3 regions of the Actinomadura sp. WAC 06369 genome follow, and region 1 is predicted to be linked to each of the others. Evidence: riboswitches for the same ligand, from Rfam matches in the RefSeq annotation. Region 1 holds a riboswitch; each other region holds the start of a gene.
The links. Region 1 has a riboswitch for cyclic di-AMP ahead of DMH08_RS02510 (M15 family metallopeptidase). Riboswitches for the same ligand answer to the same signal wherever they lie in the genome.
Positions count from the first base shown of each region.

Region 1 (9,776 bases):
GTCGACGGCGACGGCTGGGTGACGGTCCTCGACCGCAAGAAGCTCGTCATCGTCCGGGGCGGCGCGAACGTCTACCCGCTCGAAGTGGAGCGGGTGCTCGGCGCGCACCCGGACGTCGGCCGGGTCGCGGTGTGCGGGGTGCCCGACGACCGCCTCGGGCAGCGGGTGGCCGCCGTCCTGGAGGGCACCGGCCCCCCGCCCGACGTCGCGGCGCTCGCCGGCGCCTGCCGCGCCGAACTCGCGCCGTACAAGGTGCCGGAAATCTGGGTCAGGGTCGAGACCCTGCCGGTGAACGCGATGGGCAAGGTGCAGCGTGCCGGGCTGCCCGACCTGGTCGAACGGCACCGCGAGGCGGGAGCGCACACGTGGACGGGCCGGTGAGCGGGCCCGGCGGGGCCGCCGCGCGGATGTTCGGGCTCGACGGCCGCGTCGCGATCGTGACCGGGGCGTCGTCCGGGCTGGGCGCGGCGGTGGCCGAGGCGCTCGCCGCGCTCGGCGCCCGGGTCGCCGCGGTCGCCCGCCGCCGCGACCGGCTCGACGCGCTCGCCGCGCGGACCGGCGGGCTCGCCGTCGCCTGCGACCTGTCCGACCCGTCGCGCGCCGGGTCCGTCGTCGCGGCGGCGGCCGAAGGGCTCGGGCCGCCGGAGATCCTCGTCAACGCGGCCGGGAGCATGTTCACCGAGGAGCGCGCCGAGGCCGAGCCGCTCGACGCCGTCCGCCGCACCCTGGACCTCAACCTCGTCGCGCCGATGGCGCTCGCGCAGGCGTGCTTCCCGCACATGCGGGACGCGGGCCGCGGGACGATCGTCAACGTCTCGTCCATCAGCGGCCGGGTCGGCGTGCCCGGCATCCCCCAGGCGTCCTACGCGGCGAGCAAGGCGGGGCTGTCGGGGCTGACGGCGGAGCTGGCGGTGCAGTGGGCGCGGCACTCGATCCGGGTGAACACGGTCGCGCCCGGGTTCTTCCGCAGCGAGATCACCGGCCCGCTCTACGGCAGCGAGCGCGGCGCGGAGTACCTGCGCCGGAACACGCCGCTGCCGAAGGAGGGCGCCCCGGACGACGTCGTCGGCGCCGTCGTCTGGCTCGCCGGGGACGCCGGGAGCTACGTCACGGGGCAGACGATCGTCGTCGACGGGGGCTGGACCGCGCGCTAGACGCGGGTGCCGCGGCTGGCCTGCATCGCCTGGCGGGCCTGCGCCGACGACGCGTTGACGACGTCGTCGTCGAACCGGTCCAGGAGCAGCTCCTGCGTCGCGGCCACGTGCGCGCGGGCGAGCCGCCCGGCCTCCCGGTGGCGCCCGGCGGCGATCTCGTCGCGGATGCGGCCGTGGACGCCGACGACGCTCTCCGCCTCCTCGCGGGACGGGTACTCGCCGCGGCGGGTCAGCGCCTCGGCCCACGTCACCTCCTGCGCCGACCACAGCGCGACGAGGCTGCTGACGATGTACCGGACCGTCGCGTTCGGCGTGAACGACACCAGCAGGTCGTGGAACTCCCGGGCCGTGCGGGTGAAGGCGAGGCCGTCGCCGACCAGCGCGCGGGAGGCGTCGATGTTGGCGGTCAGCGCGGGGACGACCGCCTCCCCGCGGTCGGGGCGGCGGGCGCACTCGGCGGCGCACATCGGCTCCAGCGTCTGCAGCCCCTCGGCGAGGTCGCGCAGCGTGACCCGCCCGCCCTGGAGGACGAGGCCGAGATGGTACGCGGCGGACGCGCCGTCCGGGCGGTGCACCTCGGCGCCGCCGACGTTGCCGCGCCGGACGGTCACCAGGCCCTCGGTCTCGAGGATGCGCAGCGCCTCGCGGACGGAGGGGTAGCTGACGCCGAACTCCTGGACGAGCTGGTCCTGGGTGGGCAGCCGGTACGAGTCGTCCCCGGCGAGGATCCGGCCGCGCAGTTCGTCGGCGACGGTCTCGGCGATGCGGCGCTGCGGGACGCGGGTCTGTCGGATGGGCGTCACGCAGTCCGCTCCTCGGGATCCCAATGCATGCCGCGAGTATAGTGTCCGGCACTGGATTGCGAGTATTGCAATCCTTATAAGGTTAACTTACCGTACGGGCATGGACTTCACGATGGGGCCGGCCGCCGCCGCGCTCCGCGACGAGCTGCGCGGGCTGGTGGCGCGGCACGTCCCGCCCGGCTACCTCGGAGCCTTCACCGACGACCCCGCGGACCTCGAGACCGCCCAGAAGTTCTGCCGCCTGCTCGCCGAGCGCGGCCTGCTCTGCCCGGCCTGGCCCGCCGAGTACGGCGGGCGGGACGCCTCCCACTGGGAGCAGACGGTCGTCCGCGAGGAGATGTGGGCCCACCACGAACCGCGCGGCGCCCAGTACATGGGCGTCAACTGGGTCGGACCGACGATCATGCGGCACGGCACCGCGGCGCAGCGCCGCGCCCACCTGCCGCCGATCGCCCGCGGCGAGGTCGTCTGGTGCCAGGGCTTCAGCGAGCCCGACGCCGGGTCCGACCTGGCGGCGCTGCGCACCGCCGCCCGGCGCGACGGCGACGACTGGGTGATCTCCGGCCAGAAGGTCTGGACCTCCTACGCGACCATGGCGCAGTGGTGCTTCCTGCTCGCCCGCACCGCCCGCCGCGAACGGCGGCAGCAGGGGCTGACGATCTTCCTCGTACCGATGGGCGCCCCCGGCGTCGAGGTCCGCCCGATCGGCGCCCTGCTGGGCCCGCATCACCTCAACGAGGTGTTCCTCGACGAGGTGCGGGTCGGCCCCGGCGCCGTGCTCGGCGAAGCCGGCGAGGGCTGGGCGGTCGTCCAGGAGGTCCTGTCGTTCGAACGGGTCGGCATCGCCCGCTACGCGCGCTGCGAGCGGCTGCTGCAGGCCGCGCCGCGCGTCCTCGGCGACGCCTGGGACGAGCTGCCCGCCGAGCTGCGGGTGCGGTGGGCGCGGATGCTGGCGCACTGCCGCCGCGCCCGCCTGCTCGCCTACCGCGTCGTCGCCGTGCAGCACGAGGGCCGGGTCGCGCCCGCCGACGCGGCGGCCTACCGGATCGCCGTGACCCGGCTCGACCAGGACAGCGCCGACGTCCTCGCGGAGATCGCCGAGTGCACCGAACCCGCCCCGGACGGCGACCCGGGCGCGGACGCCGAGGCCGCGCGGTTCCGCCGCGCCGTCGAGGACCACCGGACGTACGCGCACGCCTCGACCGTCGCCTCCGGGAGCATCGACGTGCAGCGGATGCTGCTGGCCCGCGCACTGCTGGCGGCGCCGTGAACACCGAACCGAGCGAGGAGGCCGCCGAGTACGGGCGGCAGGCGGTCCGCGCGTTCGGGGCCGCGGGCGGCGACGCGCTCGTCCGGGACGCCGAGCGCGAACCCGCCCGCCGGGCGGACCGCGTCGCGCCGGTGCTGGACGCCCTCGGCGCGTGGGACCTCGAACCGCGCCGCGACCCCGCCGACCTCGAAGCCGCGGCGGCGCTGTGCCGCGCCGCCGGGCACTGGGCCGTCCCCTACCCGGTCGCCGAACGCCTCGCCCGCCCCGCCGACCTGGACACCGACGCGCTCGCGGTCGTCGCCGGCGCCGCCCCCAAAGCCCCCGCGGCCGGGCTCGGCCTGCGCTGGACCGCGGTGACGCTGGACGGGCGCCGCGGCGCCGCCGCCCCCCTCCCGCCGGCCGGCGGGCCCCGCGCGTCCGCGTTCGTCACCGGGCTCGACCTCCGCCCGCTCGACGCGGACGGCGCGGGCGACGTCGCGCTCGGCCTGATCCTGCCGTGCTGGACGCTCCTCGGGATGCTCGACCGCGCGGTCGGCCTCACCCGCGCGCACGTCCTCGCCCGCGAGCAGTTCGGGCGGCCGCTCGCCGAGCAGCAGGGCGTCCGGTTCCGGCTCACCGACGCCGAGGTGGAGCGGAGCGGCGTCGAAGCCCTCGCGAAGTACGCGCTGTGGAGCGTCCAGGCGGACCTGCCGGAAGCGCTGGACGACGCCCTCGCGCTGCGGCTCGCGGCGCTGGAGGCGGCCGACGCCGTGTTCCGCACCGCGCACCTGCTGCACGGCGCCGTCGGCTTCTGCGACGAGTCCCCGCTGTCGTGGCTGTCGCGCTACAGCCGCCCGATCCGGCGGCTGCCCCTCGGCCCGTCCGCGACCGCGGACCGGCTGACCCGCCGGATCGGGCGCCGGGGCCTGACCGGCCTGTTCCCGGGCGGCGACCGGTGACGGCCGCCCGCCTCGACGACGTCCGGGCGGGCGTCCGCGACTGGTGCCGGGACCACGTCCCGAAGGACTGGCGGCGCGCCCAGACCGGCGTCCCCGACGAGGAGTTCGCCGCCTTCCAGAAGGAGTGGTTCCAGGAGCTGCGGCGGGCCGGGTACGCCGTCCCGCACTGGCCCGCCGCGTGGGGCGGCGGGATGCCCGTCGCCGAGCAGGCCGTCCTCTACGAGGAACTCGCCGCCCACGACGCGCCCCGCCTCGTCCTGGCGTTCGTCGCGATCCACCACGCGGCGGCCACGCTGCTCGCGGCGGGCACCGACGCCCAGCGCCGCCGGCACCTGCCCGCGATCCTCGACGGCGAGATCTGGGCGCAGGGCTTCTCCGAGCCCGACGCCGGATCCGACCTCGCCGCGCTGCGGACGTCCGCGCGCCGGGAGGGCGACGCCTACGTCGTCAACGGGCAGAAGTGCTGGGCGAGCGGCGCCGCGCACGCCGACTGGTGCCTCCTGCTGGCCCGCACCGACCCGGACGCGCCGAAGCGGCACGGCATCTCCTACTTCCTCATGGACATGCGGACGCCCGGCATCGAGGTGCGCCCCACCCGGCAGGCCACCGGCGAGGCGCACTTCTGCGAGATCTTCCTGGACGACGTCGCCGTCCCCGCCGCGAACCGGATCGGGCCCGAGAACGGGGGCTGGCGCGTGGCGCAGCGGACCCTCGGCGCCGAACGCGGCATGACCATGCTCGAACTCGCCGAACGCCTCGCGGGCGGCTTCCGCCGGCTCGTCGGCCTGTGCGGGCGGACCGGCGCGCTCGACGACCCGCCGACCGCGGACCGGCTCGCCGCCCTGGAGACCGAGCTGGCGGGGCTGCGCGCCCTCTGCGCGAACCTGGTCGCGAGCGGCGGCCCCGGCCCGGCGGACGCCTCGATCGTGAAGCTGCTCTACAGCGAGCTGCTGCAGCGCATCACCGACCTCGGCGCCGAGGCAGCCGGGCTGACCGGCCACACCGACCTGCGCAAACCCCTGTCGAGCGGGTGGGAGTCGGGCGCCTGGCCGCTGGACTTCATCGCCTCGTGGGAGTGGACGATCCCGGGCGGCACCAGCGAGATCCAGCGCACCATCATCGGCGAGCGCGGGCTCGGCCTGCCCCGCGAACCGGGGGAGGGCCGATGACCGCCGACCTGTCCGAGTTCCACGACGAGCTGCGCGCGTCCGCGTCCGGGCTGCTCGCGAAGCGGGCGGACTGGCGCGCCGTCGCCGCCGCCGGCTGGACCGGCCTGGAGGTCCCCGCCGCGTTCGGCGGCGCGGGCGGCACGTTCGCCGAGGCCGCGGTCGTCCTGCGGGAGATCGGCCGGGCCGCCGCGCCCGGCCCGTACCCGTCGGTCGCGGCGCTCGCGATCGGGGCGCTCGGCCTGCTGCGCCCGGGCCCGGCCCGCGACGGGCTGCTCCGCGAGACCGTCGCGGGCACCGCCGTCCCCGTCGTCGCGATGGACGCCGACGGCATCGACGGCGCGGAGGCGTTCCGGGTCACGGACGGGCCGCGCGGTGGGCCGCGGCTGGACGGCTCGGCCGGGTTCGTCCTCGACGCCGCCGCCGCGGACCGCGTCCTCGTCCCGGCCCTGGACCCGGACGGCCGCGCCGTCGTCGTCGACGTCGCCGCGGCCGACCTGGGCATCGAGGACCGCCCCGTCCTCGACGCCACCCGCAGCCTCGGCCGCGTGACCGCCGACGGCGTCGCCGTCCGGCCCGGGGCGGTGCACCGCTACCGCGTCCCGGACGCGCCGCGGCGGCTGCGCGACCGCGCCGCCGTCGCCGTCGCCTGCGACAGCCTCGGGCTCGCCGAGGCGATGCTCGACGCGACCGTCGCGCACGCGGGCGCCCGGCGCCAGTTCGGCCGTCCGATCGGGTCGTTCCAGGCGGTGAAGCACGCGTGCGCCGACATGCTCGTCCGGGTGTCGGTGGCCCGCGAACTGGTGGCCGCGGCGGTCGCGGCGGACGGCGGGCCGGACGCCGCCGTCACCGCCGCCATGGCGAAGTCGTACGCCTGCGCGGCCGCGGTCGAGGTCGCGGGAAAGGCGATGCAGCTGCACGGCGGCATGGGGTACACGTGGGAGAGCGGCGTCCACGTGTACCTCAAGCGCGCGGCCCTCAACCGCTCCCTGTTCGGGACGCCCGCGCGGCACCGCGCCCGCCTGGCCGAACGCTACGCCCGCGCGTGACGCGGCGGCCGGCCCGGTGGGCGGGGCGGTGGGCGGGGCGGTCAGAGGGGGCGGTCGGCGAGGACCTTGCGCAGCTTCTCCTGCGCCCGCGCCGCCTCCCGCGCCCGGTAGGCGATCGGCATGTAGCGGAGCCGCTCGGGCAGCAGCGGCGTGCCGCGGCCGATGACCGCCGCGACGGCGCGCAGGCGGCGCTCGTCCGACGCCGACCAGGACAGGCCGAGCTTGTCGCGGGCCGCCGGCGGCAGCGTGCCGACCGTGATCAGCCGTCCGAGCCTGCCCCCGACGAGGCTCAGCGGCGCCACCATCGGCCGCAGCCGCGCCGGGACGTTCGGGGGCACCTTGTCCATGCTGCCGAGGACTTCGAGGGCGACCTTGTGCGGGACGAGCGTGTTCTCGACCATGTCGTCGAAGTAGTCCCAGTAGTCGGCGACCGTCGCCGGGAACATCCGCTCGGGCACCCGCAGGATGCGGCCGAGGTCGAGGAACTCCTCGTAGACCCGCCGCTGCTCCTCGTCGCCCATCGGTTCCGGCGCGAAGTAGCGGGACGCGGTCACCGCGGCGTAGAAGCCGGTCAGGTGCACCCACGCCCACGGCTCGGCGGACAGCGCGTGGTGCCGGTTCCCGTCCTCGTCGACCGCGCTGAGCGGCTTGTGCATCTCCCGGAGGCGGCGGCCCTCGTCGATGGCCTCCTGCCCGCCGTACACCCAGGTCTGCACCGACGCGAAGCTGCGCATGGCGCGTCCCACCGGGTCGGTGCGGAAGCTCGACAGCCGGTCCACCACGGCGCCGATCGCCGGGTGCATCGTCTGCAGGATGAAGACGCTGTTGCCCGCGACCGCGGAGCTGTACAGGCCCATCGTGTCCCACAGGATCGAGCCCGGTCCGAAGGGGACCGGTTCTCGGCCGCGCTCCGCGGCCGGGACGATCTTCCCGGTCGCCGGCTGCTCGGTCGCCGACCGCCCGGTCGTCAACTGCTCGGTCGTCATCTCCTCGTCTTCCTTCCGCGCGCAGGGGGCTACGGGATAAGTTGAACGCGAATAAGTAGTCGCTTACAAGTCGCGTTCGCTGTGAGGTGCCGCATGAGCCGCCCACCTGGACTGACGCCCCGGAGGGTCCCCCGGCAGGACCGGTCGCGCCGCACGGTCGAAAGGATCCTGGACGCCGCCACTCGCGTTCTCGCCGACCGCGGGTACGACGGCGCGTCCACCAACCGCATCGCCGCGGCCGCCGGGATCAGCAACGGATCGCTTTACCAGTACTTCCCGAACAAGGACGCCATCATGGTCGCGGTGGTCGACCGGTTCGCCGACCACCTCACCGAGCGGCTCGGCGCCCAGATCGACGCCACGATGACCGAGCCGTGGCCGGTCGCGGGCCGCGCCCTCCTGGACGTCCAGATCCGGCTCTTCGAGGAGCACGCCGACCTGCTGCGCATCATCGTCGAGCAGATCCCGCGGCTCGGCCCGTTCGACAAGCTCGCGGGGCTCCAGCGGCGGCTGACCGACCTGGTCCGCGTCCAGCTCCTGCTGAACCGGTCCGATTTCCGCGAGGACCTGGACGTCGACACGACGCTGTGGATGCTGACCGAGATCGTCGGCTCGGTCTCGGTGCGGTACGTGCTCGACCGCCCGCCCGTCCCGCACGAGCGCATGGTGGACGAGCTCGCCGACCTCGTCATCGGCTACCTGCGGGGCTGACCGCCGCCGGTGGGGCGGACTTGGCCTCCCATTTGCGGTCTTTTGGGGCTTTGGTACCGTCATGCCCACATCGGCGCCCGGAGGGGCGCCCAGACCATCGATCAGTGTCCGCGTCACCCCGGCGCGCGTGCGTGCGGGGGACGGCGGCGACGCCGAGTCCGCGTCCGCGCGGAGCCGGGGAACCAGCGCGATCGACGCCCGGACCGGCCGGTCCGCGTCGCTTCGCAGGGGTGAATCGGCGCCTCGCCACGAGGCGCCGTAGGGCGTCTTCCATGCCCGAATCCGTCAGCTAACCCGGTAGGCGGCATGGAAGGAGTAGCCGTGATAGGTCGGCACGCCATTTCAACGAAAGTCACCGCCCCGCTGGCCGGCATGGCCCTCGCGGGCATCTTCGCCGGGTCCCTCGCCCTCGCGTCGTCGGGCGGCGACGAGGACCCCGGCGGCGACCGGCGCGCCGCGGCGCTCTCGGCGCACCGCGCCGCGCCGTCGGCGGCCCCCGAGGAGCGCGAGAGCGGCCCCCCGAAGCTCCCGGCCGACTGCAAGCCGAAGGAGGCCGCCGACCTCGACCACGGCAACGGGCGCATCCCGGACGAGGAGCTGTGCCCGCTGCCGCAGGAGGACGAGTCGCTCCGGGCCGACGCCGCCGCCGCGTTCTACGAGCTGAACGCCGCCTACCACGAGCGGTTCGGCGAGGAGATGTGCGTCCGCAGCTCCTACCGGAGCTACGAGCGGCAGGCGGAGCTGTACGCGAGCATGCCCGCGGGCATGGCCGCGGCGCCCGGCAACAGCAAGCACGGGCTCGGCATCGCCGCCGACCTGTGCGGCGGCGTCGAGGAAGAGGGCACGCCGCAGTTCGAGTGGCTGGAGGACAACGCCGAGGAGTACGGCTGGATCCACCCGGCCTGGGCCTACAGCAACCCGTACGAGCCCTGGCACTGGGAGTTCGACGTCGGCCAGAACGACTGACCTCCCGGGGTGCCCCCGGGGGCGCCGAACGTCCGGGGGCGGGCGGCCCGCCCGCTCGCCCCCGAGCGCTGCGGGCGGGCGTTGCGCCCCGCCCCGCCCGGTGCAAGAATCCCATTCGTGTGAGCGAGAATCATCTTCCCGGCCGGTCGGACGACGTCGCGGACCGCATCGCCCGGCGCACCCTGGCCAAGCGGGGCGCGGCCTACGCCGGCGAGGTGCGCCGCCTCCTCGACGCCGCGCTCGAGGTCATGCGGGAGCGCGGGACGGCGTCGCGCCCGCGCGTCGCGGACATCGTGAGCGCCGCGGGGCTGTCCAACGAGGCGTTCTACCGCCACTTCCGCTCGAAGGACGCGCTGGTCGCCGCGCTGCTCGAGGACGGCACCGAACGCCTGCACGGCTACGTCGCGCACCGGATGGCCAAGGAGCCGACCCCGGAGCGGCGGGTGCGGGCCTGGGTCGGCGGCGTGTTCACCCAAGCCCGCGAGGAGATCGCCGCCACGACGCGCGCGGTCCTGTGGAACGCGGGGGCGCTGAGCGAACTGGCAGGCTCCAAACCGCCCGTCGCCAGCGGCCGCCTCGCCGAACTGCTGCCCGGCCCCTTCCGCGAACTCGGCAGCGACGACCCCCTCCTCGACGCCTCGCTCGCCGCCCACGCGACCTTCGGCCTGCTCGCGGACTACGTGTGGGGCGGCACCGAACCCACGGACGGCGACGTGGAACGCGTCACGGCGTT
Region 1 is NZ_QHJN01000006.1:15,461-25,236, forward strand. It holds gene DMH08_RS02465 (class I adenylate-forming enzyme family protein) at 1-381, shown strand, start outside; gene DMH08_RS02470 (SDR family NAD(P)-dependent oxidoreductase) at 366-1,154, shown strand; gene DMH08_RS02475 (FadR/GntR family transcriptional regulator) at 1,151-1,957, opposite strand; gene DMH08_RS02480 (acyl-CoA dehydrogenase family protein) at 2,058-3,227, shown strand; gene DMH08_RS02485 (acyl-CoA dehydrogenase family protein) at 3,224-4,165, shown strand; gene DMH08_RS02490 (acyl-CoA dehydrogenase family protein) at 4,162-5,334, shown strand; gene DMH08_RS02495 (acyl-CoA dehydrogenase family protein) at 5,331-6,380, shown strand; gene DMH08_RS02500 (oxygenase MpaB family protein) at 6,422-7,366, opposite strand; gene DMH08_RS02505 (TetR/AcrR family transcriptional regulator) at 7,460-8,077, shown strand; cyclic di-AMP (ydaO/yuaA leader) riboswitch at 8,218-8,395, shown strand; gene DMH08_RS02510 (M15 family metallopeptidase) at 8,399-9,043, shown strand; gene DMH08_RS02515 (TetR/AcrR family transcriptional regulator) at 9,163-9,776, shown strand, end outside.

Region 2 (9,776 bases), on a different contig from region 1:
CGCGGTGGTGATGCCCGTCAGGGCGGTGATGAACGGGGGGACCGGGCCGCCGGGGTCGACCAGCGTGCCGAACTCGCCGAGCGGTTCGCCGCCGCGCACCTTCACGGCGCCGATCTCGGTGATGGCCGAGTCGGCCGCGGAACCGCCCGTGGTCTCGAGGTCGACCACGACGAAGGTCACCTCGGCCAGGGGCGTCCCGAGGTCGTCCAGGGTGCCCTGGACCCCGACGTCCGGCACATCGTTCCCGTGCGCAGTCGTCATGACGGCGACCGTAGAGGACGCCACCGACAGTCACCGAGGACGCCACCCGGGGGCGACCGTGCCGCTAGGGTGGCGGGGTCGGCCGGACGGGGGGACGCCGGTTAGGGTGCGGGGCGCCCGGGAAGACCTGTCTTTCCCGGAGAGCGCACCGGCGGAACCCCGGAAGGAGCGGGATCATCGACAGCGGGCCCGAAGAGCGGCTGGAGCGGCCGCTGCCCGAGGCGGTGCGGCACGGCGTGGTGGAGACGGCCGCCGACCTGCTCGGTGCGCTGCCGCCCGGTGAGGTTCCGATGCCGCTGCGCCGGTTCGCGCGGTTCGAGCGCCGCAAGCGCGCCAAGCTCGCCGGGCAGCACATCGCGGCGCTGCTGGAGAAGGACGCCGGCTTCCGGGCGAGCGTCGCGGGGCCGCTGCGCGCGGCGCAGCCCGAGCTGGCCGAGGCGGTCGAGGGCGGCGACGTCCCGCCCGCCGCCGACCCGGTGCGGGTGGCGATGCTGGGGTACCTGCTGCGGCCGCCCGGCTGGACGGCGCTCGTCGAGGCGGCGCGGGAGGAGTTGGAGCGGTCCGCGACGGCGTCGCAGGAGCAGGACGCCGAGCGGCGCGTCGCCGCGCTGAAGGAGGAGGTCGCGGCGGCCCGGACGGCCCGTTCCGGGGAGCTCGACAAGCTGCGGGCGGAGCTGCGCGGGGCGAAGGCGGAGGTCGCGGAGCTGCGCCGCAAGCTGCACGACGCGCGCGCGAAGGCGCGGGCCGCGCAGGAGCACGCCGCCGAGGTGACCGCCGACGCGGAGCGGGAGCTGACGGCCGCGCGGGAGCGCGCGGCGGCGTCCGACAAGGAGCTGCGCAAGCTGCGGTCGCGGGCGGAGCGGGCGGAGGCGGCGGCGGAGGCGGCGAAGCGCGCCGCCCGCGAGGGCCGCAACGTGGACGACGTCCGGCTGCGGATGCTGCTCGACGCGCTGCAGGACGCGGCGCAGGGCGTCCGGCGGGAGCTGGCGCTGCCGTCCACCATCGGGCGGCCGGCGGACGCGGTCGGCGGCATGGAGCCGGACACCCTGACGCACCGGACGCTGCCGGGGCGGGCGCTGTCGGACAGCGACCCGCAGTTGCTGGACCGGTTGCTGACGCTGCCGCAGGTGCATCTGGTGGTGGACGGCTACAACGTCACGAAGACGGGGTACGGGGAGCTGCCGCTGGCCGACCAGCGCAGCCGGCTGGTGTCGGGGCTCGGCGGGCTCGCGGCGCAGACCCGCGCCGAGGTGACGTGCGTGTTCGACGGCGCCGAGCTGGACGGGCCGGTGGCGATCGCCGCGCCGCGCGGCGTCCGGGTGAAGTTCAGCAGCCCGGGGCAGACGGCCGACGAGCTGATCGGCGAGCTGGTGCGGGCGGAGCCGCCGGGCCGGGCCGTGGTGGTGGTCTCGTCGGACCGCGAGGTGGCCGACGCGGCGCGGCGGGCGAATGCGCGGCCCTGCCCGTCGACGCTTCTGCTGCGGCGGCTCGGCCGTTCCTGAGTGAGAAATCTCCCAGGCCCGCGGGCCGGGACGCCGCCGCCTCCGGCGTTGTGTGATCTTGTGGTGACCAAAAGTGGGTGTTCGGCGGAGAAGGCAAGCAAATAGTGATGAACCGGTTGTGAGCGGTGTGGGGCCTCGCTACTGTCGTCGGCTGATTGTGTCGTCGACGAGAGGGGCTGATTTCGACCGTGACCGATGATCACATCGGGGAGCCCACGCGCCGCAAGGGCGGGCTCGGGACGGCGAGAGCGTTTCGCGGGCTGGCGGTCGCCGCCTGCCTCGCCGTGACGACCTCGCTGGTGTCCGCCCCGGTGGCGGCGCACGCCGACCCGCAGCCCACGGCCGCGGAGGCGCAGGAGAAGCTCGACGAACTGAACAAGAAGGTCGACCAGTACGTCGAGAAGTACAACGACATCGGTGAGAAGCTCAAGATCGCCAAGAAGAAGTACCAGGCGGCGAACAAGAGCGCGACCGAAGAGCAGGCGAAGTTCGAGGAGCAGCGCCGGACCGTCGCCCAGATGGCCGCCAACGCCTACAAGAAGGGCGGCGACGACGCCACGAACGTGGCGAGCTTCGCCAGCAGCGACGACCCGCAGGCGATCCTCGACCAGTCCGCGGTCTTCTCGCTGCTGTCGCGCGAGCGCAGCTCCGAGCTCACGCAGTTCATCGCCACCGCTCAGCGGCTCCGCCGGGAGCAGGCGGCGGCCAAGACCGCCTACGAGGAGGTCAAGGCCAAGTCCGACGAGATCAAGAAGCAGAAGGCCAAGGTCGAGAAGGAGATCGACAAGCAGCAGAAGCTTGTCCGCCGCCTCGGCGGCACGACCTCCTCCTCGAGCGGTTCGGGCAGCGTCGGCGGTACCTACAACGGTCCCGCCAGCGGCGCTGCGGGCACGGCGCTCGACTTCGCCTACGCCCAGCTCGGCAAGCCGTACGAGTACGGCGCCGAGGGCCCGAGCACCTACGACTGCTCCGGTCTCACCATGAAGGCGTGGGGCGCGGCGGGCGTGAGCATCACGCGCACCACGAACTCGCAGTGGGCCGCCACCAAGCGGGTCGCGAAGAGCGACCTGCAGCCCGGCGACCTGGTGTTCTTCAGCGGCCTCGGGCACGTGGGCATGTACGTCGGCAACGGCCAGATGATCCACGCGCCGCGTACCGGCAAGAACGTCGAGGTCGTGAGCATCACCTCGGGTTACTACCTGAACAACTACTACGGCGCCGGGCGCCCCTGACACACACCCCCGGGTGCCAGGAGCGCCCCGCGACGCGGGCCTCGGCCGAGGTCCCGGAGCGGGCGCCGGAGACGACGGACCAGGTCCTACCTGGTCCGTTGTCGTTTTAGTGGGGATTTGCCTCCGCTTGAAGCTTTGGTACGTTGTCCTCACTCGCGGCGCCCTCCAGACGCCGCGGCCCGCACGGCACATCCAGTGGTCGTGCGACGGGCGGCGCGCCCCACGCGCCGTCTCCCCCCTTCCGGCGGCACGCCCCACGTGTCGCCTCCCCCCGGCGGCACGTCCCCCGTGCCGCCCGCGGCACCGCGACGGTGCCGCGGCGGTCCCGCCGAGGCCCCGCCTCCGCGAGACCAGGCCGGCCACCCGCCCCGTGCGCACGCGGCAGCGTGCATGGAGCTGTCAGCGTTCCACGAGGTGAGGGCACGGCCCGGGCGGTTCCCCTGGACAGGGCCCGCCGTCATCACAACAGCAGCGCCGCTCGATCGCAGCGGCACGCCGAATCCGCCTCGCGCGGAGCCGGGGACCCATTCGCGTCGGAGTCCGGACCGTTCCGGACGGGCATTCCGACGCCGGGGTGAATCGGTCCGTCCCCTGGACACGTCCAGCGGACGGCCGTAGGGCCACTTCCCGCCCGAACCCGTCAGCTAACCCGGTAGGCGTCTGGAAGAAACGGAGTGTGAATTCTGTCCGACATCCCCTCAGAAATTCGTCGGGAGACGATTCTCGACGCGTCCCGCATGCCCTTTGACGGACATGTGAGGACCATCTAGCCGAAACGGCATTCCAGGGCGCGGCCGCCGGCCGACCGGCGGCCGCGCCCTCCGCCTCCCCGCGGGCACCGCGCCCCGGGAGGCCGACCATCCGCACCGGCGCGCCCGCCCCCGGGCGCGCCGCCGCCGAGTCCGCCGCGGCCGCGCACGGCCGCCCGCGGAGCCGGGGACCCACCAGTTCTTTCGGGGTGAATCGGCCTGCCCCCAGGCCGTAGGGCGGCTTCCACGCCCGAACCCGTCAGCTAACCCGGTAGGCGGAATGGAAGCCAAGGAGCAATCCCCGTGGCAGGCAAGCACCGGGCCGCCAGGCGACGCACGCCCGGCCCGTTCCCCCTTTCCAACCCCCTCCCCTCCGCCCTGCGGAGGTCCCCCCGGTCGTGGAGCGCCATTCCCCTCTCGTGGCGCACCACCGGCGGCGTCGTCGTCGGCGCGGCCGTCCTCGGCACCGCCGCGGCGACCGCGCAGGCGTCGGTCCTGCAGTTCGACTCCGGAACCGCCAAGACCGCGGCCGAGTTCGCGGTCGTGCAGGACGGCGGCGACCGGGGCTCCGGCGGCTCCGCGGCGTCCGACGACGCCGGGGAGCCCGGCGGAGACGACGCGGGCGCCGGTTCCGGCTCCGGGTCCGGCGGCGGCTCCGGCGACGCCGGGTCCGGCGCGTCCGGGGACGGCGGGTCGGAGGAGAAGAAGAAGAGCAAGCCCACCGCGCAGGACGCCATCGCGATGGCGGAGAAGCAGGTGGGCATCAAGGAGGACGCCAACGGCGAGACGAAGTTCAACGACTGGTACGTCGAATCGGAACGGTCCAAGAAGACGGTCGAGCGGGACGGCGGTTCCCTCGCCGGCTACAGCGACGCCGCCTGGTGCAGCATGTTCATCTCGTGGATCGGCTCCCAGATCGGGGCCGACGACCAGTTCGGGCACGACGCCTACACCGTCACGCACGCGCAGTGGTTCAAGGACGAGGGCCGCTGGGGCACCGAGCCCGAACCGGGCGCCATCGTCTTCTTCGACTGGGGCGGCAGCAGCTCCATCGACGCCATCGACCACGTCGGCATGGTGATCGAGAAGATCGACGACGGCACCGTCAAGACGGTGGAGGGCAACACCGACAGCGCCGTCAAGATCCGCGAGCGCTCGACCTCGACCATCGTCGGCTACGGCTACCCCGAGTACGCCGAGAAGTGACACGACCGGATTGACACCGTCCGGGCGGGTCCTCCGGGTACATGCGTCCGGGGGCACAGGTCCGGGTGCATAGGATCGCGCCCATGAAGGACGACCCCGCCCCGGACGGCGCGCGCGGCCCCGTCTCGCGCCGCAGGGTTCTCGCCCTCGGCGCGGGCGGGGCCGCGCTGCTCGCGGCGGGCGGCGCGGGCCTGCTCGGCGCCCGCTCCGGCGCGGCCGGCCCAGCCCCCGGCCGGACCGCGGACCGGACGGGCGACACGGCGCGGGCGGCGGGCCCGTTCGAGCCCGCGCGGGCCGCGGCCGTCCTCGCCCGCCGCGCCGAGGCGGTCCGGACCGGCGACCGCGCCGCGTTCCTCGCGACCGTCGCCGCCGCGCCCGAAGGGTTCCGCGACGCGGAGGCGCGCCGCTTCGACAACCTGCGCCGGCTCCCGCTCGGCCGCTGGCGCGAGGAGGTCGTCGACCCCCGCCTCGACGAGGACGGCGACGCGGTGGTCGTCCGCGTCGAGACCCGCTACCGGTTCCGCGGCTTCGACGACGGCGACGCCGCGCGCGTCCGCCAGCTGACGTTCGCGCCGCGCTCCGGCGCGTGGGCCGTGACCGGCGACGGCTCGGCCCGCGGGTTCGCCGACGACGCCGCGATCTGGGACGCCGGGCCGCTCGCCGTCGCCGCGGGCGCCGCGAGCCTCGTCATCGGCGACACGACCGGGCTGGACGGCCTCGCCGCGCTGCTCGACGCCGCGGTGCCGGCCGTCACCGACGTCGTCGGCACCGGCTGGGCGCGCCGCGCGGTGGCGCTCGCGCCCGCCGACCCCGCCCTGGCCGCGGAGCTCGCCGGGCCGGGGACGGACGTCGCGTCGTTCGCCGCCCTCGCCGCCGTCACCCCCGGCCCCGGCGGGAAGGGCGGGCGGGACCGCGTCGTCGTCTCGCCCGCGCCGTTCGGCCGCCTCAACGACCTCGGCCGCCGGGTCGTCCTCACGCACGAGCTGACCCACGTCGCGACCGGCGGCGCCCGCGACGACACGACCCCGCTGTGGCTCATCGAGGGGTTCGCCGACTACGTCGGGTACCGCGGCGCGGGCATCGGCGTCCGCGACGCCGCCGCCGAGCTGCGCCGCGAGGTGGCGGCCGGGCGGGTCCCCGCGGGACTGCCCGCGCCGGACGACTTCGCCGGCGACGCGCGGCGGCTGTCGCAGGCGTACCAGGAGTCCTGGCTCGCCTGCCGGATGATCGCGGAGCGGTACGGTGAGGCGACGCTCGTCCGGCTCTACCGGGCCGCCGGGCGCACCCCCCTGGAGACCGCGCTGCGCGAGGAGCTGGGCCTCGCCCCGGACCGCTTCACCGCGCGGTGGCGCGCCTACCTGACGAAGGAGCTCACGTGAGCCAGCAGGACGGGCGGCTGCGGCGCCCCCGGATCGCCGCGACCGTCGCCGCCGCCGCGCTGTTCGCCGCGGTCGGGACCGTCCTGGCGCTGACCACCCCGTGGAACCCGCTGCCCGGCCCGGTCCCCGGCGGCCGCACGGCCCCCGACCCGGCCGCGGACCACTCCCCCGCCGAGATCGCCCGCAGCGCCGCGTTCGACTCCGCGCTCAACCCGCCCGCGTACGCGGGGCTCGCCGCCGGGCTCGCGGTGGTGCTCCTGCTCGGCCTGACGCCGCTGGGCGCGCGGCTCATCCGGTTCGCGACGGCGCGCGTGCCGCGCCGCCCGCTGCGCGTCCTCGTCGCCGCCGCGGCGGTGACGACGCTGCTGTGGCTCGCCGGACTGCCGTTCGACGTCTGGGGCGAGACGGTGCTGCGCGACTACGGGCTCTCCACGCAGAGCTGGCCCGCGTGGTTCGCGGACGAGCTGAAGTCGCTCGGCCTCACGTGGGTCGTCTACGGCCTCGTACTGCTGCTCCTGTACGCGGCGGTGCGCCGCTTCCCCCGCTACTGGTGGACGGGCGCCGCCGCCGGCGGCTTCACGCTCGTCGTCGCGGCGTCGTTCGCGTACCCGGTGGTGGTGGAGCCGGTCTTCAACCGGTTCCACTCGCTGCCCGAGGGGCGGCTGCGCACCGACCTGCTGGCGATGGCCGAACGCGACGGCGTCCCGGTCGAGGACGTCCTCGTCGCGGACGCGTCCCGCCGGACGACCTCGCTGAACGCCTACGTGTCCGGGTTCGGCTCGACGCGCCGGATCGTCCTGTACGACACGCTGCTGGAGTCGCCGCCGGAGCGGGTGGAGTCCATCGTCGGGCACGAGCTCGGCCACGCCGACGACGGGGACGTGCTGTGGGGGACGCTCGTGGGGGCGCTCGCCGTCGCGGGCGGCGTGTGCCTGCTGTACCCGCTGATGACGTCGCCGCGGCTGCTGCGCCGCGCCGGGGTCGTCCCGCGCGGCGGAAGCGCCCCCGAAGCGGCCACCGGCGCGGACGAGAGCACCGGCGCCGACGCCACCGCGGGCGCCGCCGCGCGGGGCGGCGGGGCCGCGGACCCGCGGTCGGTCGCGCTCGTCGTGGCGCTGCTGGCGGTCGCGATGCAGCTCGCCGCCCCCGTGCAGAACCTCGTCAGCCGCCGGATCGAGGCGCGGGCGGACGTCCACGCCCTCGACCTCACCCGGGACCCGGCGACGTTCGTGTCGATGCAGCACGAGCTGACGGTGCGCAACATCTCCGACCTGAGCCCGAACCCCGTCGAGCGGTTCCTGTGGATGTCGCACCCGGCGGGACCCGAGCGGATCGCGATGGCGCGCGACTGGGCGCGCCTGCACGGCGTCCGGGTCCCGCCGCCGCGGTCCGGCGGCTGACCCGGTCAGCTCCCGGCCGGCTGCCCGGCGGGCCGGTCGGCCTGCGCCGCCAGGTTCGCCGGATCGGCGTTCGGCCCGATCTTCACGGACCGCTTCAGCGCGCCGCCCTTCACCCACTTCTTCCAGTCCATCTGCCAGTAGCTCCACCCGTTGTAGGGCTCCAGCTCCCGGTCGGTGCCGGTGACAACGATCGGGTCGCCGCGCATCGTCATCTCGTAGAACCACTCGGCGTTGGACGGGCTCACGTTGATGCAGCCGTGGCTGACGTTCGAGCTCCCCTGGCTGCCGACGGACCAGGGCGCGCTGTGCACGTACTCGCCGCTGTCGGAGATGCGCACGGCGTCGTCCACGACGAGGCTGTACCCGCCCGCGCTGCCCGGTGCGATCCCCATCCACGAGGACGTCATCGTGACGGGGTCGTCCTTCTGCATCGCCAGGTGGATGCCGTTGGTGGTGGTGAACCTGCGCTCCGACCCGTCGCCCATGCTGGTCGGGATCGTGCGCACCTTCTTGCCGTTGACCTTCACGACCATCTTGTGGGAGTCCTCGTCGGCGGTGCTGACCTGGGAGTCCCCGACGGTGAAGGCGATGCGCTGGTTCTTGCCGCCGTAGACGCCCTTGCTCGTGCTCACCCCGGCCAGGTGCGCCTGGAACGTCACCTTGGTCTGCGCGGGCCAGTACTGCTTCGGCCGGAAGACGACCTGCTCGTCGTCGACCCAGTGCCAGGCGCCCTCGACGGGCTTGCTCGCGCGCACCACCAGCGCCCGCTCGACCGCGGCCTTGTTCTCGACCGGCTCCTCGAAGTTCATGATGATCGGGATGCCGACGCCGACGGTCTCCCCGTCGAACGGCGCCCCGAGCGTCATCGGGTTCGTCTTCTCCGCCGCCGCGGTGGTGAACTCGCTCCGCACCGTCCGGCTCCGCCCGTCCTCGCCGAGCGCCGTGGCGGCGACCGTGTACGTCTTCCCGGGCATGAGCGCCCAGCGGGACCGCCACGCCGTCCCGTCCTCGGTCAGGCTCCCGTCGACGGCCGTCCCGCCGGTCGTCACCTTCACGTCGGCGATCGTGCCGCGCTCCGCCCGGACGGCGATCGGCGCGTCCGGCGCCACCGTCCCGCCCTGGCGCGGCGACACCGTGAGCTCGACGGACCGCGCCGTCGTCTCGTCCTGGGCCGTGCATCCCGCGGCCGCCGCCGCGCCGACGCCGACGAGCAGCGCGACGGCCCGCCGTCCCCGGTCCCTCGGTCCTGAGCAACGAAACCGCACTGGTGGACCCCCCGGTCGTCCCTGGGCGCCCATTTCGTCCGCTCCGGCCCGGTCGCTGGAGCGACGCCCAGTATGTGAAAGGGCCGGTACCCGGGAAATTCCGGATACCGGCCCTTCATGGGCGGTTTTTACCGATCAGTGGGCGAAATGACCCCGGTAGTACTCGAAGACCAGGCCGATCACCGACATGAGGATGGCGACCGTACCGATGATCACGAGCCACCAGCCGAACACCAGGCCCAGCGTGATCGCCGCGGCCGAGAGGCCGATGTACAGCGGCCACCAGCTGTGCGGGCTGAAGAAGCCCAGCTCGCCGGCCGCGTCCGCGATCTCACCCTCCGGGTCGTCCTCGTACAGCGGGCCCGCGTTGGCCCGCTCGAGGCGCCGCACCGTGAAGTGGATGTAGAAGCCGATCAGGCCGGCGAGGCCGACGGACAGCGCGAGCGCGGTCGTCCCCGTCCAGTCGTTCGACCAGTACCAGTACACGACGTCGGTGATGAGGAAGAAGATGGCGCATCCGTAGAACATGAACGCCTGAACGCGCATCGGTCAGTCTCCCTTCGAGACGGCCGAGCCGCCGGACGCGCCGGCCAGTTCGCCCTTCGCGCCCACATGCGGGTGGTGCAGGTCGAACGCGGGCCGCTCGGACCGGATCTTCGGGATCGAGTTGAAGTTGTGCCGCGGCGGCGGGCACGACGTCGCCCACTCCAGGGACGCGCCGTAGCCCCACGGGTCGTCCACCTCGACGCGCTTGCCCTTCTTCCACGTGATGTAGACGTTGT
Region 2 is NZ_QHJN01000084.1:3,589-13,364, reverse strand. It holds gene DMH08_RS22380 (DEDD exonuclease domain-containing protein) at 1-261, opposite strand, end outside; gene DMH08_RS22375 (NYN domain-containing protein) at 498-1,763, shown strand; gene DMH08_RS22370 (C40 family peptidase) at 1,952-2,995, shown strand; cyclic di-AMP (ydaO/yuaA leader) riboswitch at 3,479-3,669, shown strand; cyclic di-AMP (ydaO/yuaA leader) riboswitch at 3,908-4,036, shown strand; gene DMH08_RS22365 (CHAP domain-containing protein) at 4,048-4,950, shown strand; gene DMH08_RS22360 (hypothetical protein) at 5,034-6,329, shown strand; gene DMH08_RS22355 (M48 family metallopeptidase) at 6,326-7,729, shown strand; gene DMH08_RS22350 (L,D-transpeptidase) at 7,735-8,994, opposite strand; gene DMH08_RS22345 (cytochrome c oxidase subunit 4) at 9,130-9,540, opposite strand; gene ctaD (aa3-type cytochrome oxidase subunit I) at 9,544-9,776, opposite strand, start outside.
Region 2: it holds a riboswitch for cyclic di-AMP, as region 1 does, so the genes downstream of both, DMH08_RS22365 (CHAP domain-containing protein) here and DMH08_RS02510 (M15 family metallopeptidase) in region 1, are expected to answer to the same signal.

Region 3 (9,776 bases), on a different contig from region 1:
CGTCCTGTTCGCCGAGTACCTCGCCCTGGCGCTCGTCGCGAACGTCCTCGGCCTGCTCGCCGCGCGGCTGGCCGGGCGCGCCGTGGTGAACCCCAGCGGCAGCCTGATCACCACCGCGGTCGGGCCGTCCGCGGACACCGCGGCGGTCACGACCGTCCTCGCCCTGGCGGTGGCCGCGCTGACCACGCTCGGCCCGACCGTGCGGGCGCTGCGCGCCGGCACCGCCGCCGCCCTCGCCGACGGCCCCCGCCCGCCCGCGCACCGGGCCCGCCTGACGCGGGTGTCGGCGCTGCTGCCGACCCCGCTGCTGCTCGGGCTGCGGCTGGTCGCCCGCCGCCCCGGCCGCGCCTTCCTGCACGCCTGCAACACCGCCTGCACGATGACCACGGTCATCGGCCTGCTGGTGATCTACGCCCAGCCGACGAAGGGCTACCCGGGCTCGGCGATGGCGACCGCGCTGCGGGACGCCCAGGAGCGCCACGTCATCCTGGCCGTCACCCTCGCGCTGATCGTCCTCGCCGCCGTCAACACCGTCGCGGTCACCTGGACGACGGCGCAGGACGCCCGGCCGACGATGGCCGTCGCGCGCGCCTTCGGCGCCACCCCCGCGCAGGTCACCGCCGGGCTGTCCGCCGCGCAACTGCTGCCGACGCTGCCCGGCGCCCTCGCGGGCATCCCCCTGGGCCTCGCCCTGTGCCTGCCGTTCAGCGCGGGGAACACGGTGTGGCCGCCCGCGTGGCTGCTGCTCGCCGCCGCGCTCGCCGCCCTGCCCGTGACGGCGGCGCTCACCGCCGTCCCCGCCCGCCTCGCGGCCCGCCGGTCCGTCGCCCGGACCCTCGCCCCGGAAGCGGGCTGAACGCGGCGATCCCTCGCGCTTTCGTGGGTAAAAGGGCCGGTAGCCCGGCCCGAACGCGGGGCGGACCAGAGCCTTGTAAAGGTCATACCTTTGCGGCATCGTGAGCGTACGCACCCGATGACCGACGGGCCGGACGGACGGAGGCGCCGTGGAAGCGATCGAGCCGCAGTACGGCACCGTCACGCTGCTGCTGATCGCGGCGGGCGCCGTGGCGGTGCTGCTCTTCCTGATCATGAAGGTGAAGCTGCACGCCTTCGTGGCCCTGGTGCTGGTGAGCGTGCTGACGGCCGTCGCCGTCGGGTTCGAGCCCGGCGACATCCCGGACGTGCTGATGTACGGGTTCGCCGACACGATCGGCGGCGTCGCCCTGCTGGTGGCGTTCGGCGTCATGCTCGGCCGGCTGCTGGAGGTCACCGGCGGCGCGCAGACGCTCGCCGACACGCTCATCGGCCGGTTCGGCGAGAAGCGCGCCCCGCTCGCGCTGGGCGTCGCGTCGCTGCTGTTCGGGTTCCCGATCTTCTTCGACGCCGGGCTCGTCGTCTTCGTCCCGATCATCCTCACCGTGGCGCGGCGCTTCGGCGGGTCCGTGCTGTACTACGCGCTGCCCGCGGCGGGCGCGTTCGCCGCGATGCACGCGGTCGTCCCGCCCCATCCGGGTCCCGTCGCGGCGGCGAACCTGATCGGCGCCAACGTCGGGCTCACGCTGCTCATCGGCATCCCCATCGCGGTGACCGCGTGGTACGTCGGCGTGATGCTGGTGTCCCGCTTCCTCGGCGCCAGGGTGCACGTACCGGTGCCGGACATCATCTTCGGCGAGGTGCGGGACGGCGACAAGGCCGAGGGGGCCGGATGGCGGGCGCCGTCCTTCGGCACGGTCCTCGCCCTGCTGCTCATCCCGCTGGTGCTGATCTCCTTCAACACGGTGCTCACGACACTGGTCGACACCGACGTCCTCGACGGGGACCAGGCGTGGGTCGGCTACCTGAGCCTGCTCGGCATCACCCCGGTGGCCCTGCTGATCACGGTGCTCGCGGCGATCCTGCTGCTCGGCCGCCCCAACGCGTCGATGGCCACCGTCAGCGGGATCGTCGACCGGGCGCTCGGGCCGGTGTGCGCCATCATCCTGATCACCGGCGCGGGCGGCATGTTCGGCGGGGTGCTGGAGCTCAGCGGCATCGGCGACGCGCTGAGCGAGAGCCTGTCCGACCTCGGCATCTCGCTGATCCTGCAGGCGTTCGTCATCGCGGCGCTGCTGCGCGTCGCGCAGGGCTCGGCGACCGTCGCGCTGACCACGACCGGCGGGCTGATCGCGGGCGCGGTCGCCGACGCCGATCTCGGCGACGTCAAGCTGGTCCTGCTCGTGGCCGCCATCGCGGCGGGCGCCACCGTCCTGTCGCACGTGAACGACTCGGGCTTCTGGCTGGTCAGCCGCCTGTTCGGGATGGACGAGAAGACCACGCTCAAGACCTGGACCGTCCTGGAGACGACGCTCGGCCTGTCGGTGTTCGCGATCGCCGCGGTCCTCTGGCTGGTCGTCTAGCCCCGGCGGGGCCGGGCGCCGGTCAGGACGGCGCCCGGTCAGGACGGCGCCCGGTCAGGAGCGGGCGCCGTTCCCGCCCAGCCGGCCCATCTCGTCGGCGACCTCGACGCAGATCGCCGTCATCGCGGCCCGCGCGACCTCGGACTCGCGGCCCGCGACGGCCTCGGCCACCACCAGGTGGAGGCGGAGCGCCTCCGGCTTGGGCCGCGGCGGCATCAGCCGGTGCAGCGTGCGGCCCCGCAGCACCTCCTCCACGACGTGCGCGAGGCCGGCGAACATCACGTTTCCCGATGCCTCCAGCAGCAGCCGGTGGTAGGCGATGTCGTGCTCGAGGAACGCGGCCAGGTCGCCGGCCGCGCCCGCCGTCTCCAGCGCCGCCCCCAGCTCGGTGATCCGGCCGCGCTGCCGGACGTCCGCGTGCCGGGCGGCCAGCGCGGCGGCGGGCGGCTCGATCGCGGTGCGCAGCTCCGAGAGCTGGTGCAGGTGGACGTCCCGGTCCGGCCCGCCGAGCCGCCACCTGATCACGGCGCGGTCGTAGGAGTCCCACTCGTCCGCCGGCAGCACCGTGACGCCGGTCCGGCGGCGGCTGGCGACCAGCCGCATCGACGCGAGCACCTGCACGGCCTCCCGGGCGACCGTCCGGGAGACGCCGAACTCCTGCTGCACCCACTCCAGGTTGACCTTCGCCCCCGGCTCCAGCGCCCCCGAGACGATCAGCGGTCCGAGCTTGGCGAGGACCTCCTCGTGCAGGGTCGGCATGCCCGCCAGGGTACCCGCGGGCGGTCCGGCGGCCCGGCGCCCGGGCGCCCGTCCGGAGACGCCGAAGGCGCCCGGCGGGGATGCCGGGCGCCTTCGGGACGCGCGTTGGATCGGGCGCGTGTTGGATCAGGCGCGTAAGGGGATCAGGCGTAGTCGGGGTAGCCGTAGCCGACGACCTGGCCCTTGTCGCGGGTCTTCTCCTGGACGGAGTTGTCGACGTTGCCCTCGATGGTGTCGATGGTGCCGTCGCCGTTGTCCTTCTCGACGATGCCGACGTGGTCGATGGCGCCGATGGAGCCGCCCGAACCCGCGCCCCAGTCGTAGAAGACGACCGCGCCGGGCTTGGCCTCCTGGCCCCAGCGGTCCTGGTCCTTGAACCAGCTCGCGTGCTGGACGGTGTAGGCGTCCCAGCCCATGTTCTTGACGCCGGTCTGCGAGCCGAGCCAGGACACGAACATGTCGCACCACTGGGCGCCCTTGTAGGCGTCGACCGAGAAGCCGCCGTCGCGGGCCGCGGTCGCCTCGGCGTGCGGCGTCGAGACGTACCAGTCGTGGAACTTGGTCATGTCGCCGGGCCCCTCCTCCTCGATGCCGACCTGCTCCTTGGCCAGGTCGATCACCTCGGACGCCGCGACGGCGCGCGGCGGGACCTTCCAGCCCTCGGCCTTCGCCTCGGCCGCGGTCATCGCGCCCGACGCCTCCGTCTTCCCGGAGTTCTGCGCCGCCGCGACGGTACCGCCGCCGGCCGCGCCGTGCGCCTCGGTGGCCGCGTCGGCCCCGCCGAGGGGGTGGAAGGCCGTCAGCCCGACGGTCCCGGCCAGCACCGCGCCGACGGCGACGCCGACGGCCCGCTCCTCCGGGCTCAGCCGCTTCACGGCGGCCTGCGGGTTGAAGCGCTTCACGGACTCGCTAAGTCGATCGAAACGACCGGTCATGCAGGGAATCTCCTTGTCTCCCATGGCGCCTACCGGGTTAGCTGACGGATTCGGGCATGGAAGAGCCCTACGGCGCGCTCGGGACGCGCCGATTCACCCCTGGTACTCGGGTCCCCGGCTCCGCTCGGCCCTCAGGGCCTCGTGCGGACTCGGCCTGCGCGCCGCGATGCGGCGCTGGATTGTCGGATTTCGCTGAGCGACTGCTCTCGGGCTCCGGTGAGCGACCGCTCCCGGAGGGCGCGCGTTCCTGGCGCGCGTCGCGTGCGTGATCCGCTCCGCGACGACGGCCGCATCCCTGGCACGGCCGACCGCGGCACTCGAAGTGCCGCGTGGTTCAGGTCGAAGGTACCAACCATCCCCGGGAAAGCAAACCAAGTCAAAAGCGATCTTTTCCCTGGTCAAGTGCCTTCCAAGGACTTACCAACACCCACCCGCCGGATGTTCTTCCCGATCTTTGCCCGTCAGTCCGAAAGGGCGGCGCGCGCGCGAGCGGCGCGGATCGCGGCGGACAGGCTCGCGATGTCGTAGGCGCCGTGGTGCCGCCGCCCGTTGACGAAGAAGGTGGGCGTGCCCGCGACGGTGCTGAGGTCGGCCGACTCGATGTCCGCGGCGACGTGCGCGGCCCCGGCGCGGGCGTCCATGTCCCGGGCGAAACGCGCGAGGTCCAGGCCGACGCGGGTCGCGTGCCCGCGCAGGTCGTCGGCTTGCAGGTCGCCCTGGTCGGCGAGCAGCGCGTCGTGCATCTCCCAGAAGCGGCCCTGGCGCGCGGCGGCCTCCGCGGCCTCGGCGGCGAGCTGGGCGTGGAGGTGGACGTCGGTCAGCGGCAGGTGCCGCCAGACGTACCGGACCTCGTCCCCGAAGTCCGCGAGGAGCCCGCGGACGACCGGTTCGGCGCGGCCGCAGTACGGGCACTCGTAGTCGCCGTACTCGACGATCGTCACCGGGGCGTGCCGCGGCCCGCGCACGTGGTCGCGCTCGGGGTCGACGGGCACGGCCAGGTCGACGATCGCCTCCGCCCGCCCCAGCAGCGCCCGGAGCCGCAGCCCGGGCGGCAGCGCGGCGAGGACGGCGGTGACGAGCCGGGAGGTCAGGAACGCGGCCGCGAGGGTGCTCAGGACGCCGATCTTCGCGTCGTCCAGCACCTCGCCCTCGAAGGCGTGCGTCGCGATGAGGAGGGAGACCGTGAACCCTGCCGCGGACAGCGTGCCGCCGGCGGTCAGCGCCCCCCAGCCGACCGGGATCCGGACCCGCCCGCGGGACGCGGCGGTGGTCAGCGCGGCCGCGGCGACGACGCCGAGCGGCTTGCCGACGGCGTACCCGATGAGGACGCCGAGGGTCACCGGCGACGTGAAGGCCCGCGCGAGCTCGCCGCCGCCGACGTGGATCCCGGCGTTGGCCAGCGCGAACACCGGGACGATCACGTAGCTCGTCCACGGGTGGTACAGGCGCTGGAGGCGGTCGTTCGGGGAGATCGCCGACGCGATGCGGGCGCGCACGTCCCGTTCGAGTTCGGGGGTGGGCTGCTCGCGGAACAGCCGGAACAGCCCGCTGGCCCGCTCCAGGTCGGCGCGCTGCGCCGGGTAGGCGTAGGTGAGCAGCCCCATGACCAGCCCGGTCACGATCGGGTCGATGCCCGATTCGAGGAGCGCCGCCCACATGACCACGCCCAGCGGCGCGTAGACCGTGCCCCGCCGCACGCCGAGGCGCCGCACGCCCAGGATGACGGCGAACGTGACGGCGGCGGCGGCGAGCGCGGGCACGGAGAGGCGGTCGCCGTAGGCGACGGCGATGACGCCGAGGGCCAGGAAGTCGTCGACGACGCTCATCGTGAGGATGAACACCCGCAGGCCCGGCGGCAGGCGGCGGCCGACGACGGCCAGCAGGCCGAGGGCGAACGCGGTGTCGGTGGACATCGCCACGCCCCACCCGCCCTCCGTGCCGTGCCCCGCGTTGATCGCGAGATAGAGGGCGATCGGCACGACCATGCCGGTGAGCCCGGCGGCGAGCGGCAGGGTCAGCCTTCTGCGCTCGCGCAGCTCCCCCAGGTCGAACTCGCGGCGGGCCTCCAGCCCGACCACGAAGAAGAACAGGGTCATGAGCCCGCTGTTGACCCATTCGGTCAGGTCGAGCGAGATCCCGTACGCGCCGAGCCGGACGGACAGGTGCGTCCCCCAGAACGCCTCGTACGCCGCGGGCGCCGCGTTGGCCCACACGAGCGCGGCGGCGGCCGCCGCGACCAGGACGGCCGCGCTCCCGGTCTCCGTGCGCAGGAAGTCGCGCAGCGGGGTGCGGGCGGCGCCGCCGCACTGCGTCCGCCCCGTGTAGTCGCCGGATCCGCGCGCCATGGCCGGACGCTCAACCGCCGCTCGGCGCACGGTCCGCCATGAGCATGTCCCCCTTCCGGGCGCCGCCGCGCCCGTCCGTCCGCCGCCGGGTCCCCGCGGCGATCACCGCGTGGACCCCTTCCCGCATCCCCGCCGAACATGACCCGCCGAACATGACCCGCCGGATGTTGACACCGTTGGCGAATGACATTAGCTTTTAGCTAACGCTCTTAGCCAAGGAGGCGCCATGACCGAGTACCTCGCCGTCGACGGCGGCACGATCGCCTACGACGTGACGGGTTCCGGCCCGCTGATCGTCCTCGCCCACGGCATGGGCGACAGCCGCGCCGCGTACCGCGCGATGATCCCGGCCCTGGTGGCGGCCGGCCACCGGGTCGCCGCGGTCGACCTGCGCGGCTGCGGCGAGTCCAGCGTCGACTGGTCCGACTGGAGCCGCACCGCCATCGCCGGCGACCTGCTCGCCCTGATCCGCCACCTGGGCGGCCCGGCCGTCCTCGTCGGCCACTCGGTCTCCGGCGGCGCCGCCACCATCGCCGCCGCGCTGGAGCCCGAGCTGATCACCGCCGTCGTCGAGCTGGCGCCGTTCACCCGCAAGCAGTCCGTCCGGCCCGGCGACCTGCGGGTCAAGCGGTTCAGGCGCGGCATGCTGCGGCTGCTCGGCGCCGGCGCCCTCGGCAGCCTGCCGCTGTGGCGCTCCTACCTCGACGTCGCCTACCCGGGCACCAAGCCGGACGACTGGGACGAGCGGATCCGCCGCATCGACGCCCTGATGCGCGAGCCGGGCCGGATGAAGGCCATGCAGCGCATGGGACGCAGCGCCCCGACCGACGCGGGCGAGCACCTCGGCGGCGTCCGCGGCCCGGTCCTCGTGGTGATGGGCACCCTCGACCCCGACTGGGCGGACCCGCGCGCCGAAGGGGAGGCGATCGTGGCCGCCCTCCCGTCCGGCCTCGGCCGGCTCGAGATGATCGAGGGCGCCGGGCACTACCCCCACGACCAGTTCCCCGACCAGACGGCCGCGCTGGTGCTCGACTTCCTCCGCGAGGCGGACGCCCGTGCCTAGGGCCGGGCTGGACGCGGCGGCCGTCGTCGCGGCGGGCGCGGCCCTCGCCGACGAGGTCGGCTTCGGCGGCCTGACGATGAGCCTGGTCGCCGCGCGGGTCGGCGTGCGGACGCCGTCCCTGTACAAGCACGTGGACGGCCAGGAGGACCTCAACCGGCGCATCGCGGCGCTGGCGCTGACCGAGGCGGCCGACGCCGTCGGCGACGCGGTCCGGGGCTACGCGGGCCGCGACGCCCTCGCCGCCGCCGCGCGCGCGTTCCGCGCGTTCGTCGTCGAGCACCCCGGCCGGTACGCGGCGACGATCGGCGTGGAGCCGTCCGGCCCGGACGACCCGCTGGCCGCCGCGGGCGCGAAGCTGCTCGGCGCGTTCATGGCGGTCCTGCGCGGCTACGAGGTCCGGGAGGCCGACGTGGACCACGCCCTGCGGCTGCTCCGCAGCCTCTTCCACGGCTTCGCCACGCTCCAGTCGGGAGGCGGCTTCCAGTGGAGCGCCGACGTCGACGAGAGCTTCGAATGGCTGATCGACTTCGCCGACCGCGGCCTGCGCGACCTCTGACAGCGTCCGCGCCGCGGCGTCGATCCCCGCCCCGACAGGGGTTTCCGCTGTCAGACGGCGCGCGCGGCTGTACGGAAGGGCACTGCGGACAAGCTGACAACAACGATCTTCTTGTGGATCGGCGAGCGGTCGGTGACGGTGGTTCCGCCATGGGCTTCGCCCCCAGCTCCCGCATCCAGGGGAACCGATGAAGCTGCCCTTCACACCGTCCGCCATCGCCGCCGCCGCGCTCGCCGCGGCCGGGCTGCTCGCCCTTCCGCTCGCGACGCACGGGACGCCCGCCGCGCGGGCCGCCGCCCTGCCGAGCGTCGACATGGAGGCCACCGTCAAGGCGGCCCAGATCGACCCGCGCAGGGCCGACGACACCCGGACGCCCGGCGCCGAGGCGAGCGTGCTGCTCGTCGAGCAGGCGCTGCGAGACCGGGACCTGCTCGACCCGCGCTGGGTCGACGGGTACTTCGGCACCACGACGATCGCCGCGTACGCGAAGTACCAGAAGTCGCTCGGCTACACCGGCCTCGACGCCAACGGCCTGCCGGGGAAGACGTCGCTCGCCAAGCTCGGCACCGACCGCTTCCGGGTCACCCGCACCCTCACGCCGGGCGACCGGGTGTCCGACGGCGGCGTCGTCCTCAACACGCGGACGCGGAGCATGCTCGCCGAGGCGGAGCGGCTGTTCGGCCGCGCGTTCGTCATCGAGCAGGGCTCCTACAACCCCGGCGGCGACCCCACGTCCGCGGGCACGCACGACGGCGGCGGCGTCGTCGACCTCTCGGTCGCGGGGATGACGCCCGCCGACCGCACCGCGGCCGCCCGCGCGCTGCGCCGGGTCGGCTTCGCGGCCTGGGTGCGCAGCCCGCGGCAGGGCGACTGGCCGTGGCACATCCACGCCGCCGCCATCAGCGACACCGACCTCTCCAGCCAGGCCCAGCACCAGGTGGGCGACTACTACCTCGGCCTGGACGGGCTCGCCGCCCGCGGCCCCGACGACGGCCCGAAGGTGACCATCCGCACCTGGGAGGAGTACCGCCGCCGCTGACCCCGCCCACCCGTTCCGCAGTCGCAGTTCCGCGAACAGAAGGAGACCAGCATGAGCACGTTCACCAGGATCCTCACCCTGTCCACCGCCGCGATCGCGCTCGGCGGCGCGGCGTCCGCCCTCGCGGCGCCCGCCTCGGCGGCCGCCCGCAACGGTGTGTGCGAGAGCGGCGAGTTCTGTTACTACTACAACAGCAACAACGCGGGGTCGGTGTCGGACTTCACCGGCTCGCTCGCCAACTACGGCACCGAGCAGCCCTCCTGCTACGACTTCAAGGGCGCCGGCAACGGCAAGGGCCTGTGCATTAAGAACGAGGCCGCCTCGGTGTGGAACCGCAGCACCAAGACCGTCCGGGTCTACTACAACAGCAACTACGGGGGCGCCTACCAGGACTTCAAGGCGGGCGCCAAGGGCAACCTGAACGCCACCCTCAAGAACAACAACGCCTCGCACGAGTTCTCGCCGTCGGCGCGGACGAACATGTCGTACGCGCTGTACAAGGCGAGCGGCGGCCGGATCACCGCCGGCTTCGACGGCTACGAGAGCACGCCCGGCCGGCACGAGGGCATCGACTTCGCCCGCGGCATCGGCTCGGACGTCCACGCCCTGACGAGCGGCAAGGTCATCTACGTCGCGCGCGGGGCCAACGGCAGCGGCGGGCTCTCCACCGTCTCCGTCTACAA
Region 3 is NZ_QHJN01000040.1:16,985-26,760, forward strand. It holds gene DMH08_RS13645 (ABC transporter permease) at 1-856, shown strand, start outside; gene DMH08_RS13650 (GntP family permease) at 1,005-2,396, shown strand; gene DMH08_RS13655 (FadR/GntR family transcriptional regulator) at 2,451-3,155, opposite strand; gene DMH08_RS13660 (CHAP domain-containing protein) at 3,299-4,090, opposite strand; cyclic di-AMP (ydaO/yuaA leader) riboswitch at 4,103-4,230, opposite strand; gene DMH08_RS13665 (Na+/H+ antiporter NhaA) at 4,552-6,435, opposite strand; gene DMH08_RS13670 (alpha/beta fold hydrolase) at 6,662-7,498, shown strand; gene DMH08_RS13675 (TetR/AcrR family transcriptional regulator) at 7,491-8,054, shown strand; gene DMH08_RS13680 (peptidoglycan-binding domain-containing protein) at 8,242-9,093, shown strand; gene DMH08_RS13685 (peptidase inhibitor family I36 protein) at 9,145-9,776, shown strand, end outside.
Region 3: it holds a riboswitch for cyclic di-AMP, as region 1 does, so the genes downstream of both, DMH08_RS13660 (CHAP domain-containing protein) here and DMH08_RS02510 (M15 family metallopeptidase) in region 1, are expected to answer to the same signal.